One region of the Nocardia sp. NPDC051463 genome, then DNA from elsewhere that is predicted to be linked to it. Evidence: riboswitches for the same ligand, from Rfam matches in the RefSeq annotation. Region 1 holds a riboswitch; each other region holds the start of a gene.
The links. Region 1 has a riboswitch for S-adenosylmethionine ahead of AB0M74_RS19985 (aminotransferase class V-fold PLP-dependent enzyme). Riboswitches for the same ligand answer to the same signal wherever they lie in the genome.

Region 1 (3,180 bases):
CGTTGATCGTCGCGACAACGGTGTCGTTCGCGCTGTCGGACGCCTCGCTGAATCCCCTACTTGTGCAGGCGTTGTTGCTGGTCAGAGGGATTGCTGCGGGACTGACCGGAATGCCCATCGTTACGGCGGCCTATGCGGCAGTCGGTCGCGAGCAACTCCCGGATGCCGCGTCGTTCGTGAATATCGTGCAGCGGGTGGGTGGCGCCGTCGGTGCGGCATTGATGGCGGTCGTCCTCTATCGTGCGGCCGCGGCGGGTGTGTCCATCGATGTGAGCTTCCAGCGGTCGTTCGGGTGGTTGACCGGTGCGGGAGCCGTCGCGCTCGTTGCATCGATCCTCTTGTGGCGCAAGGAAAAAGGGTGACCTAGGCGGCCGAGGCTGCAGTGCCGATACCGAGGGCAGCGAGGACAGCCGCGCTCGCCTGCTCCAGGCGAGCGCGGACCTTCGGCCTGCGTAGCATCGCCACGGCGCGCGAGGCAGCGATCGCGAGCAGCACCATCTCCACCGCGGCGATGCTCGATTCGACCGCGCCGAGGGCGAGGGTGTTGGCGAAGGTGACGTCGGTGAGGAACTGGGGCAGCACCGCCAGGTAGAACAGACCGACCTTCGGGTTGAACATGCACGACACCAGCCCTGCGGCGAATGCCGAGCGAATCGAGGCGGGGGAAGCGGAATTCGCCTGCGCGGTAACCGCTTCGGCCGGGTCGAGGGCGGCCCGCCGCTGTCGCCGGTGATCGATGAGCGCCCGAACTCCCAAGTACACCAAGTAGATTCCGCCGACGATCTTCAGTGCGCGATAGGCCGTCGCCGACTGCTCCAGCAAAGCTGCGACGCCCGCCGCGACCACAATGGCCCATCCGATGCCGCCGAGCGCCGATCCGATCGCTGCCGCGATCCCGGGTCGCGCGTCCACGATCGAGAAGCGCAGCACCAGGAACGAATCGGGGCCGGGCGTGATGGACAGCAGCACGCACAGGCCGACGAAACTGAGCAGCAGGGAAAGCGTCACTCACCGAGGGGACCGCACATCACGACATGGCGCAACCGGGTTTCGGCGTGTCGAAACCATGCTCGCCTTCTCCTGGTCGCGAGTGTGGTGTTTCCGATTCCGGTTGACAGCGGCCGGTGCGGTCTGCCAATCTCGGTGCAGGTCATGAGTACCAGCATCAAGCCCTGGCTAGCTGGTCGGCAACCCTCCTCCGCGGTGGGGTGCTCCAGGTGACGACCTGGCCGCCGCCCGACCGGGCGCGGCAAGCGCGGACTCGTCAACCCCCTTGGTTCCGGGTCCCATAGCCGACGGGATTTCGTGATGACTGCTGTGGTGGAGCAGACCTGCGCCGCCCTCGCCCGGGTCTCCGGCGACGATCTGCGGGTGCCGCTCGTCCAGGGCGGAACGACCACCTACGCGAACTTCGACTACGCCGCAAGCGCACCGGCATTGGCGCAGGTCACCGACCGAGTGCAGCAGTTGCTGCCGTTCTACGCGAGCGTGCACCGGGGTGCGGGCTACGCCTCGCGGATCTCCACCGAGTGCTACGAGGCGGCGCGCGGTTCGGTGGCCGGATTCTTCGATGCCGACGACGACCAGGTGGTGGTGTTCACCCGCAACACCACCGACGCGCTGAACCTGCTCGCCGCCTGTGTACCCGGCGACACCGTGGTGCTGGATATCGAGCACCACGCCAACTTCCTGGCGTGGACGCGCAATGGCCGCCGGGTAGTCCGGGCCGCGGACACCGTGGCCGAGACCATCCGGCTGCTGGTCGCCGAACTGTGCAGCAAGCCCGCCGCGCTGCTCGCGGTCACCGGGGCCTCCAACGTCACCGGCGAGGTGCTGCCATTGGAGCGACTGGCCACCATCGCACACCAGTGTGGTGCGCGCATCCTGGTCGATGCCGCACAGTTGGCTCCGCATCGCCGAATCAGTCTGCGCGACAGCGGCATCGACTATCTCGCCTGCTCCGGGCACAAGCTGTACGCGCCCTACGGCGCGGGTGTGCTCGTCGGGCGGCGCGATTGGCTGGATGCCGCCGACCCGTATCTGGCAGGCGGTGGCGCGGTTCGCGAAGTCACCACCACAGGCGCCGACTGGGCCCCGGCACCGCAGCGCCACGAGGCAGGCTCCCCGAACGTCCTCGGCGCGGCCGCGCTCGCCGCCGCCTGTGACGCGCTCTGTGCGATCGATCCCGAAACCCTCGCCACCCACGAACGCCTGCTCGCCGACCGACTCCGCGCCGGCCTGTCCGCCATTCCCGGCGTCAACCTGCTGCGCATCTGGGACGACAGCCCTGACACCGTCGGCATTGTCGCCTTTACCCTGGACGGCTTCGTCCCCGGCCACGTCGCCGCCTATCTCTCCGCCGAACACGGCATCGGCATCCGCGACGGCCGCTTCTGCGCCCACCCGCTGCTGGCCCGCCTCGGTCTCGACGGCGCACTGCGCGCCAGCATCGGCCTCGGCACCAGCTCCACCGACGTCGACCGCCTCGTCGAGGCCATCGCAGCCCTTGTCGAATCCGGCGCTACCTGGAACTACGCCGCCACCGACGGCCTATGGAACCCCACCCCCGAAACCCGCCCCTTCACCAGCCCCGACACCGCTGTCGGCGCCGCACCCTGCCACCTCGGCTGACCGAACTTCGGGGGTGGGATGTGCTGCTACTCGGCGAGCCATTCCCCGTCGAGATCTTCTTCAACACCCTGGACGTCGGGTAACCGGGCTCATTCGCCGAGGGCGTTCGGGCGGTGGTAGCGGCCGTTGTAATAGAGCAGCGGCGCGGCGGCCGGTTTTTCATCGGTGTTGTCGTGGACGCGGGTGACCAAGCCGACGGCGAAGGTGTGGTCGCCGATGGGGATGAGCTGCTGGAGAACGGCGCGGACCCAGATGGGGGTGCCGTGCAGGACCGGCTCGCCGGTGTCGAGGGTGGTCCACAGCGAGCGGTCGGTGAAACGTTCCGCCGCGGCGCGCGCGAAGCGCTGGGCCAGGTGGTGCTGGTGTTCACCGAGGAAGTGGATGACCACCGAATCGGCTTTCAGCAGGGCAGCGATGCTCGACGAGGTGTGTGCGATGTTGAAGGAGACCAGCGGGGGTTGCAGCGACAACGACGCGAAGGATGTCGCGGTGAAGCCGACCGGGCCGGTCTCGGAGCAGAGGGTGACGACCGTGACGCCAGCGGGATAG
Region 2 (3,180 bases), on a different contig from region 1:
CCGAGCTATGGAACCGCGGTGATACCGATGGTCGGGAGGAAGAAGCACGAGTGGCCGTTGTTTTCGACGGCGCCGAAGACGGCGGCGAGCACGGTTCCCGAGCCGGTATCGACCGGGACGGCGCGGACCCCGCCGACCGGGAGGGCGGCGAAGAAGAAGTCCTGGATCGCGCGTTCGGCAAGGGGGCGGATTTCTGCGGGGACCTCGGCGGGGACCATAGCTCGGAAGACGTCGGAGAGCAGGCCCATCGAGGTGGCGCCGCTGCGCCCGTTGCTCAGGTTCATCCAGGCGACACGCATGCCCGACTCGGTCGAGGTGTCGGGGGCAACGCCATAGGGCACGAAGGTGAACATGGTCTGGCCCGCTTTCACGGCGGTGAGATCGAGGCCGGGGATGTTCACCGTGGTCTTGGGCCACGGGCCGGGAAAAGCGCCCGCGATGGCGGGGACCAGGCCAAGGGTGCCTGCGTCGGAGCAGAATGCCGCGGCGGTCGGATACAGGAAGGGGTCCATGCCGGCGGCACGCAGCGCTTGCACCGCCGATTGATACGCGCCGAACAGATCGGTAGGCGCGGCTGCCGGGGCGAGACCGGGGCGCTCGGCGGCCGCAGCCGGGGTGGGAGCCGCCGGAGCGCCGAAAGCGGTGGCAGGGGCGGCAAGGGCTAGCGCGGCGGCACTCGTCGCGATGGCGGTCAGCGTGGTCAGACGGCGCACAACGGTCACTTCGGACCTCCTCATCGTCGGCACGATCGAGGACACGGTACTCCGGCAAACTCTCGAAGCTGGGAATCTTCGGCACAGCTAATTTCCGGCGCGTCGCACGCGACACGATCTGTGAGTCGGATCCATGAGGTGGGCGCTGCTCAGGGCGACGGGCTAAATGATCGCGGGAGACGACCTGTCGGACAAGGGCTGCGCTCACGCTGATTCCTAACCTTGTTCTGGAGTGCCCTTGCTTCGCATGCTATTTCGGCTAGCCCCTCGACGGCCCCGAGCTCGCCGCGGGCCGCACCATCCAGAGCGACCGAGAGACCTGGCTCGTCGACGTCGCAGCAACCCCCCGCGAGCCGGGTGCGGGTGCTTCCGCCGGGAACGATGGAGGAAACCGACATGATCACCGAACAACCCGGCAACCGTTGGGCCCCTCGCCCTGTCGACCAGTGCCACATCACCGCCGCGAGCTGTCGCGACTGACCACGCCGCCAGCTTGTGCACCCGTCACTGGCCGGGTGATGTGACCGCCTGATGAGGGGCCGGTCTCGTTCGTTTCTTCGAAGGACCTCGATATGAGTGCGTCCATCGCATCTGGCGCAGCCGTTTCCGGCGCAGCCGCGGCCGTCGGCGGTGCGCCCGCCTCCCCGGGCCGGCCCGGCACGAGTGCAGCACCCGGCGAACCCGCCACCCCGGCACCCGACGAATCCGCCACGTCCGGCACCGTCGACTCGGTTGGCATCGTCCATCCGTCCGGAGCGGGTACGACGACCGCCACTGTTCGATCTGCGGCCCACCATCGGTGCGCCGGCCCATCGGATCCAACCCCACCGCGATCTATCACACGGCAACACCGAGATCGTGGCCACCGCCTCCGGCGCGGGCGAGGCGCTCCATGGCGAGATCGGCGTGCTCACCAAGAAGAACAACAGGCTGATCGGCGCGGTGCACAAGGCCATCGACCACGCCATCCAGTCGGGCACCTACCAGCAGGCCATCGACCGGTGGGGCGCAAGCCCGAAACAGTGACCGACTCGCGGACCAACCCGCCCGGCCTGCCGAAGAAGTCGTGACAGCCCGATGACACAGCGACTTTCCTCGAGCCGGCGACGCTCGCCGACGACTCGACCCGAGCTGCGCGTGTACGCGGTCGCCCAGGACGATCCGCTGGCCACACCCCTGCTCGCGGAGCTCGCCGTCGAATACAGCATGCGCTACGGCCGGACCGTCGGTGCCGTGCACGACTCGCTGCGCGCCTATCCAGCCGCGGAGTTCGCGGCGCCGGACGGTGCGCTGCTGGTCGTGACCCGCGACGGCGAACCCGTGGCGGGCGGCGCTTTCCGGCGCTACGACGACGACACCGCCGAGCTGAAACGCATCTGGACCGCACGTGAGCACCGCAGGCAGGGACTGGGCCGCTTCGTGCTCGAACAGCTGGAGACCGAAATCGCACGGCGTGGATACCGCCGCATCTACCTGATCACGGGTCCACGCCAGCCCGAGGCCGTCGCCCTGTATCTGGCTCACGGTTACACCGCGCTCTACGACTTGGACACCCCGTCGGAAGAGATCGCCCCGCATCCCTTCGAGAAGTACCTGCACGCCCCACTTCCCGCCTCCGACCCGGTAGGAGCCCACGCATGAAGTTCCTGCTGTTCACCCTGGTCACCCGGGTTCCGGATCCGACAACCGGGCGACTGCCCGGCACCAGAGAGCGGCTGCGCACTGTCATCGAGCAGGCGAGCAGCGCCGAAGAGCTCGGCTACGACGGGTTCGCCGTCGGCGAGCGGCACGAGGATCCGTTCCTGTCGGCCGCACCGCCGGTGATCCTCAGCCACATCGCCGCGGTCACCTCGCGCATCTCGTTGTTCACCGCGGTCACCACTCTGAGCCTGCTGGATCCGGTGCGCGCCTTCGAGGACTACTCGACGCTGGACAATCTCTCCGGCGGCAGGCTGGAACTGATCATCGGCAAGGGCAACGGCAGCGCACAAGCCGAGTTGTTCCACGTCACCACCGACGATCAGTGGGACCGCAATCGGGAAGGCTACGAGCTGTTCCGGGAACTCTGGGCCAGCGACAGCGTGACCTGGTCCGGTCGGTTCCGGCCCGAACTCCGCGCGGCCAAGGCGCTGCCGCGGCCGTGGCAGCCACGCATCCGCATCTGGCACGGCAGCGCGACGAGTCGCGACTCGGTGGAACTGGCCGCGCGCCACGGTGATCCGCTGTTCTCGGCGAATGTCACCAATCCCATCGAGCCGTATGCCGAGCTCGTGCGCCACTACCGGGAGCGGTGGGAGTTCTACGGGCACGACCCTGCCGATGCCATGGTCGGCGCGGGTACCGCCGGATTCCACGTGGCCAGGACCTCGCAGGAGGCCGCGGCGGTGTTCCGGCCGATCTTCGAGGCACGACTCGCGCTGGCCCGCAAGCTCGGGTTGCCGGTGGTGTTCGAGACCCTCGAGGACTT
Region 3 (3,180 bases), on a different contig from region 1:
CGAGCAGCCCGAGGGTGCTGCCTGCCAACCAGCCGTCGTCGGCGGCGCGACTGAAGCCGTACACGATCGCGATCAGACCGAGCGTCACGGTGACGGCACCCGGCACGTCGTAGCCGCCGGTGCGCGGGGCCGGTATGTCCTTCACCACAAAGGCCAGCGCACCGACCAGAGCGAGGATGGCGATCGGGGTGTTCACCAGCAGGCACCAGCGCCACGAGGCGTACTCGGTGAGCGCGCCACCCGCGATCAGTCCGAGCGCGGCCCCACCCGCGGAGATTCCGGCGAAGACACCGAACGCGGTCGCGCGTTCCTTGGCCTCGGTGAAAGTCACCGAGAGCAGCGAAAGTGCCGCCGGCGCAAGCAAAGCCGCGAAAGCGCCCTGCAGTGCGCGGCCGGCGAACAGCTCCACACCGTTCTGCGCGAGACCCGCAAGCGCGGAGGCCGCCGCGAAGCCCACGAGACCGACGATGAAGATCCGGCGCCTGCCGAGGTAGTCGGCGAGCCGGCCGCCGAGCAACAGCAGACCGCCGAAAATCAGCGTGTAGGCGGTGAGCATCCATTGCTTATTGCCATCACTGATGTCGAGATCACGTTGTGCGAACGGCAGCGAGATGGTCACGATGGTGGCGTCCAGCACCACCATGAGCTGGGCCAATGCGATCACCCCCAGGGCCAACCAGCGTGCCGAACTGCCTTGTTTTTCCGGAACGTCTACCGCTGTCGCAGTCTCGGTCACCTTGATCTCCTTGAAACTCGAAGTCGTGATGCCATCCTGTCATTGTCAGACATTTGTCGTCAAGAGAAAAATGTCGCAATCAGACATTTGACTGCTAACGACACGAAAAGTCCCGGTTGCGATACAGTGGAAAGATGCTCGAGTCATCAACGCCGACCGGCGCGAGCGCCGCAGCGGACTCCCCTGCCGGCGCCGAGCCGAACCAGGACCACGCCGCGATTCCCACGCCTGCCGGCCTGCGCGAGCGCAAGAAGCAGCAGACCCGGTTGCGCATCATCGAGGTCGGACTCGATCTCTGCGACGCGCATGGTTTCGATGCCACCACCGTCGAGCAGATCGCCAATGCCGCCGACGTCTCGCCCCGGACGATCAACCGGTATTTCGACAGCAAAGAAGACATCATCCTGGGGCCGATCAAGGACTTCGGCCGCACTGTCGCCGAGACGCTGCGCGGACTCCCGGTCACCGGCAACGAGCTGCAAGCATTGCGTGAGGCTTTCCTGCGGACCATCGACCAGGCGATAGACGGAAATGACAGACTGCTGTCGTTCCGGCAGTTCCAGCAGATGCAGCGCATCTTGCGCAACAGTCCGTCGGTCAGTGCGCGCAGTCTCGAACATGCCGACAACAAGACCGCCGCGATCGCCGAGGTGCTCGCCGAACGACTCCACACCCAGCCCGACGCACTCGAGGTGCGGCTGATCGTCGGCACCTGGCAGCTGATCGGTCAGCTCGGGATGGAATGTTCGGTCGACATCTTCGACGACAGCGATCCGGCGGCGGCGGCCATGGCGGGCCGCACCGCGTTCCTGTCCACCTTCGACGAGTTCGTGCGCATCTGCTGCGTCCCGTTGGCCACCGCAACCCGGTGATTTTCGACGACGATTTCGATCGTCGACCGACCGCCAGCTATGATGCCGGTCAGGTCATGAGTGCCAGCGCGAAGCCCCGGCTTGCTGGACGGCAACCCTCCTGCAGCGGTGGGGTGCTCCGGGTGATGACCGGGCTCTCGAAAGTCGAGAGCAAGCGCGCACTTCAGGAGGTACCCCCCATGTGTTGTTGTCCGTCGCCCACATCCCATTAGTAAGTAGTTCTGGCGAACAACCCCCTTGGAGTAAGACATGAGTGACCCCATCGCGTCCGCGGCCGATATCGATTCGATCGCGTCCGATCCGACGCAGTGGTCCTTCGAGACCAAGCAGGTCCACGCGGGGCAGGCCCCGGACGAGACCACCGGCGCCCGCGCCCTCCCGATCTACCAGACCACCTCCTACGCCTTCCGTGACACCGATCACGCGGCCGCGTTGTTCGGCCTCGCCGAGCCGGGCAACATCTACACCAGGATCATGAACCCGACCCAGGACGTGGTCGAGCAGCGCATTGCCGCCCTGGAGGGTGGTGTCGCCGCACTGCTGCTGGCCTCGGGACAGGCCGCGGAGACCTACGCGATCCTCAACCTGGCCTCGGCAGGCGACCACATCGTGTCCAGCCCGCACCTCTACGGCGGCACCTACAACCTCTTCCACTACTCGCTGCCCAAGCTCGGTATCGAGGTCTCCTTCGTGGAGGACCCCGACGACCTGGAGCAGTGGCGGGCGGCCATCCGGCCGAACACCAAGGCGTTCTACGGCGAGACCATCGCCAACCCGAGCAGTGCCCTCTTCGACATCCCGGGAATCTCCGCGATCGCGCACGCCAACGGACTGCCGCTGATCGTGGACAACACGGTCGCCACCCCGTACCTGATCCAGCCGCTCGCGCACGGTGCCGACATCGTCGTGCACTCGGCGACCAAGTACCTGGGCGGCCACGGCACCGCGGTCGCGGGCGTGATCGTCGACGGCGGCACGTTCGACTGGACCGTGCGCGACGAGCAGGGCGCGCCACGGTTCCCGGGTTTCACCACTCCGGACCCGAGCTACCACGGTGCGGTGTTCGCCGACCTGGGCGCACCCGCGTACGCGCTGAAGGCACGCGTGCAGCTGCTGCGCGACCTCGGCGCCGCGGTGTCGCCGTTCAACGCCTTCCTGATCAGTCAGGGCGTCGAGACGCTGAGCCTGCGCCTGGAGCGCCATGTCGCCAACGCGCAGGCGGTGGCCGAGTTCCTGACCGCCCAGCCCACCGTCGAAGCGGTGTACTACGCGGGGCTGCCGTCCTCGCCGTGGCACGAGCGCGCCAAGCAGCTCGCACCGAAGGGGCCGGGCGCGATTGTTGCGTTCGAGCTCAGCGGCGGTGTCGATGCGGGCAAGAAGTTCGTGGACGCATTAGCCCTGCACAGCCATGTCGCTAACATCGGTGATGTGCGTTCTCTCGTGATCCATCCTGCGTCGACCACGCACTCGCAGCTGACACCTGAAGAGCAGTTGGCCTCCGGCGTCACGCCGGGGCTGGTTCGGCTGGCGGTGGGCATCGAGGGAATCGACGACATCCTCGCCGATCTGCGA
Region 4 (3,180 bases), on a different contig from region 1:
ACCGAGGACGGCGACCTTCTCGGCCTCCAGCGGCCAGGTGCGCGGCACATCGGGGTGCCCGTCGTACCAGGACACGAAGTCCGCCGCGCCGTAGCTGCCGTCGAGACCGATACCGGGGATATCCAGGGCGCGGTCGGCGTTGGCGCCGGTGGAGAAGATGACCGCGTCATAGAAGGTGCGCAGGTCGTCGAGGGTGATGTCGGTGCCGTAGTCGATGTTGCCGAGCAGGCGCACCTGCGGCTTGTCGAGCACCTTGTGCAGGGCGGTGATGATGCCCTTGATGCGCGGATGGTCGGGCGCGACGCCGTAGCGGATCAGCCCGAACGGAGCAGGCATGCGCTCGAACAAGTCGATCGACACTTCCGCGTCGGACTTCATCAATGCGTCGGCGGCGTAGATGCCGGCCGGCCCTGCGCCCACGATCGCGATGCGGAGCGGGCGGGTCGCTGCACTCTGTTCGGTCATCTCTTACGCGCACCCTTAAGGTCGAAAACAATTAATGGCGTCGGTCTTAGCCTAGGCTAACTCGACGCGCCGCTGTGGTTGCACCTGATGTGCGGACACTGGTGCCGACTCGCAGTCATATCAGCTATGACAGCAGGCCGCAGTCTCGCGATTCTATCGGTGGTCCAAGGGGCGGCCCGCGCCGGTGCGGTGACCGGCCTGCGGCCACTACGGCCCGCCTCTCGTTGCATACCCACGGTGTGCCCAGGGGTAACCGTTGTGTGCGCGGATCCTCGGCGGCGTGTCGTCCGAGTTCGGGGGCGCGCGCTCGATAACCCCGCCGACCAGGGATCATCGTGGCCATGACCGATCAGCAAGGCACCGACGGCGACGCCGTAATCGAGGTCGACCAGACCGACTCCCGCACCCCGTGGCCGTTCATCGCGGCGGCAGGGGTGGCGGCCATCGTGGTCGTCGGGATCGTGCTCGGCGGGCTGCTGTCACCGGCTGAGAAAAATGTCACAGAGGCAGATCGCATCGCGGCGGCGGTCCGCAACTACGCCAACGCTCGTGGCCACAGCGACGTCACGCCGCCGCCGGCTGTGGCGTGCGACGGATTCGACGAGCGCAAGTCGTCGCTGGCCACCCAACTCGGCGGCCTCGAAACCGGAAAGTCCGTCGAGATAACAAAAATCGAGAATCCGATGGTCGACGGTGACCGGGCGAAGGCGACGGTCACCACCGAGGTCGACGGCAAGGCGGCCACGGCGACCTGGAATCTGACGCGATCGGGCGACGGCTGGCTCATCTGTGGGTGACCATCCCACGTCGTGAACTGGGGTTTGACAGGGTGACCCCCGCCCAGGCAATCTCAGAACCAGGTCATGAGAACCAGCGTCAAGCCCCGGCTTGCTGGTCGGCAACCCTCCTCCGCGGCGGGGTGCTCCGGGTGACGACCTGGCCGCGCACCCGAACCCAGGTGCGGCAAGAGCGGATTCACAGGAGGTCCACATGAGTTATGCCGGTGACATCACCCCGCAGCAGGCGTGGGAATTACTGCGGGACAACCCCGAAGCCGTCCTGGTGGACGTGCGGACCGAAGCCGAATGGCGCTTCGTCGGAGTTCCCGACACCACATCGATCGAGCGCCCGACGGTGCTGATCGAGTGGGTCGACGGCACCGGTACTCGCAATGGGGCGTTCGTCGAGCAGCTGACCCAGGCGCTCGACGGCCGTAACCCGGAGGCCCCCGTCGTGTTCCTGTGTCGCTCCGGGCAGCGTTCCGCGCATGCCGCGAACACCGCGACCGGGCTCGGGATCGGACCGTCCTACAACGTGCTGGACGGCTTCGAGGGCGGCCTCGACGCGACCGGTCATCGTGGCGGCTCCGGTTGGCGCGCCATCGGCCTCCCATGGCGGCAATCGTGATCACCGGCGGCTCCTTCGACAAGCCGCTGCCCGATGGCGTCGGTCCGGCGACCCTCGGCGTGCGCGGTGGCTTGCGGCGCTCCGGTTTCGAGGAGACGGCCGAAGCGCTGTACCTGACCTCCGGCTTCGTCTACGAGAGCGCGGAGGCCGCCGAGGCCGCGTTCACCGGCGATGTCGAACATTTCGTCTACTCCCGCTACGGCAACCCGACGGTCGCCATGTTCGAGGAACGGCTGCGGCTGATGGACGGGGGCGAAGCCTGCTTCGCCACGGCGAGCGGTATGTCCGCCGTCTTCACCGCGCTCGGCGCGCTGCTCGGCGCGGGTGATCGACTGGTGGCCGCGCGCAGCCTGTTCGGCTCCTGCTTCGTGGTGTGCAACGAGATTCTGCCGCGCTGGGGAATCGAAACCGTCTTCGTCGACGGTGACGACCTCGACCAGTGGGAGCAGGCACTGTCGGTACCCACCCAGGCGGTGTTCTTCGAGACACCGGCCAATCCGATGCAGACGCTGGTGGACGTGCGCCGGGTCACCGAACTCGCCCATGCCGCGGGCGCGAAGGTGGTGCTGGACAACGTCTTCGCCACGCCGCTGCTGCAGCGTGGCTTCGAACTCGGCGCCGACGTCCTGGTGTATTCCGGCACCAAGCACATCGACGGCCAGGGCCGGGTGCTCGGCGGCGCGATTCTCGGTGCACAGGACTACATCGACGGCCCGGTGAAGAATCTGATGCGCCACACCGGTCCCGCATTGAGCCCGTTCAATGCGTGGACCCTGCTCAAGGGCTTGGAGACGATGCCGCTGCGGGTGCGTCATTCCACTGAATCCGCGCTGCGCATCGCCCAATTCCTCGAGGGCAACAAGTCCGTCGGCTGGGTGAAATACCCCTTCCTGGAATCACATCCGCAGCACGAGCTGGCCGTGAGCCAGATGAGCGGCGGCGGCACGGTGGTCACCTTCGAGCTGAACGCGCCTGCGGATGAAGGCAAGAAGCGTGCCTTCGAGGTGCTCAACCGCTTGCGCATCGTCGACATCTCCAACAATCTCGGTGACTCCAAGACCCTCATCACCCACCCGGCCACCACCACCCATCGCGCCATGGGCCCGGAAGGTCGCGCGACCATCGGTCTCACCGACGGCGTCGTCCGCATTTCGGTCGGCCTGGAAGACGTCGAGGACCTCCTCGACGACCTGGACCACGCCCTCGGCTAGAGCAACTCGCCGCCGGTCGGGACATTGTCGCGGCGGCCGCCGAGAAGCGAGCGGTGATGTCCCGTTCGGTGACCTGCGGCGCCGCCGCGTGCCTACC

Region 2: it holds a riboswitch for S-adenosylmethionine, as region 1 does, so the genes downstream of both, AB0M74_RS29145 (hypothetical protein) here and AB0M74_RS19985 (aminotransferase class V-fold PLP-dependent enzyme) in region 1, are expected to answer to the same signal.
Region 3: it holds a riboswitch for S-adenosylmethionine, as region 1 does, so the genes downstream of both, AB0M74_RS13505 (bifunctional o-acetylhomoserine/o-acetylserine sulfhydrylase) here and AB0M74_RS19985 (aminotransferase class V-fold PLP-dependent enzyme) in region 1, are expected to answer to the same signal.
Region 4: it holds a riboswitch for S-adenosylmethionine, as region 1 does, so the genes downstream of both, AB0M74_RS15470 (rhodanese-like domain-containing protein) here and AB0M74_RS19985 (aminotransferase class V-fold PLP-dependent enzyme) in region 1, are expected to answer to the same signal.

The regions. Positions count from the first base shown of each region.
Region 1 is NZ_JBFBAB010000014.1:147,180-150,359, reverse strand. It holds gene AB0M74_RS19995 (DHA2 family efflux MFS transporter permease subunit) at 1-362, shown strand, start outside; gene AB0M74_RS19990 (LysE family translocator) at 364-1,008, opposite strand; SAM riboswitch class IV at 1,149-1,262, shown strand; gene AB0M74_RS19985 (aminotransferase class V-fold PLP-dependent enzyme) at 1,309-2,631, shown strand; gene AB0M74_RS19980 (flavin reductase family protein) at 2,721-3,180, opposite strand, start outside.
Region 2 is NZ_JBFBAB010000030.1:24,496-27,675, reverse strand. It holds gene AB0M74_RS29150 (hypothetical protein) at 6-722, opposite strand; SAM riboswitch class I at 1,008-1,101, shown strand; gene AB0M74_RS29145 (hypothetical protein) at 1,446-1,739, shown strand; gene AB0M74_RS29140 (GNAT family N-acetyltransferase) at 1,791-2,354, shown strand; gene AB0M74_RS29135 (LLM class flavin-dependent oxidoreductase) at 2,351-3,180, shown strand, end outside.
Region 3 is NZ_JBFBAB010000008.1:27,945-31,124, reverse strand. It holds gene AB0M74_RS13515 (MFS transporter) at 1-736, opposite strand, end outside; gene AB0M74_RS13510 (TetR family transcriptional regulator) at 871-1,608, shown strand; SAM riboswitch class IV at 1,661-1,771, shown strand; gene AB0M74_RS13505 (bifunctional o-acetylhomoserine/o-acetylserine sulfhydrylase) at 1,858-3,180, shown strand, end outside.
Region 4 is NZ_JBFBAB010000009.1:194,722-197,901, forward strand. It holds gene AB0M74_RS15460 (FAD-dependent oxidoreductase) at 1-465, opposite strand, end outside; gene AB0M74_RS15465 (hypothetical protein) at 807-1,262, shown strand; SAM riboswitch class IV at 1,325-1,441, shown strand; gene AB0M74_RS15470 (rhodanese-like domain-containing protein) at 1,456-1,872, shown strand; gene AB0M74_RS15475 (O-succinylhomoserine sulfhydrylase) at 1,857-3,083, shown strand.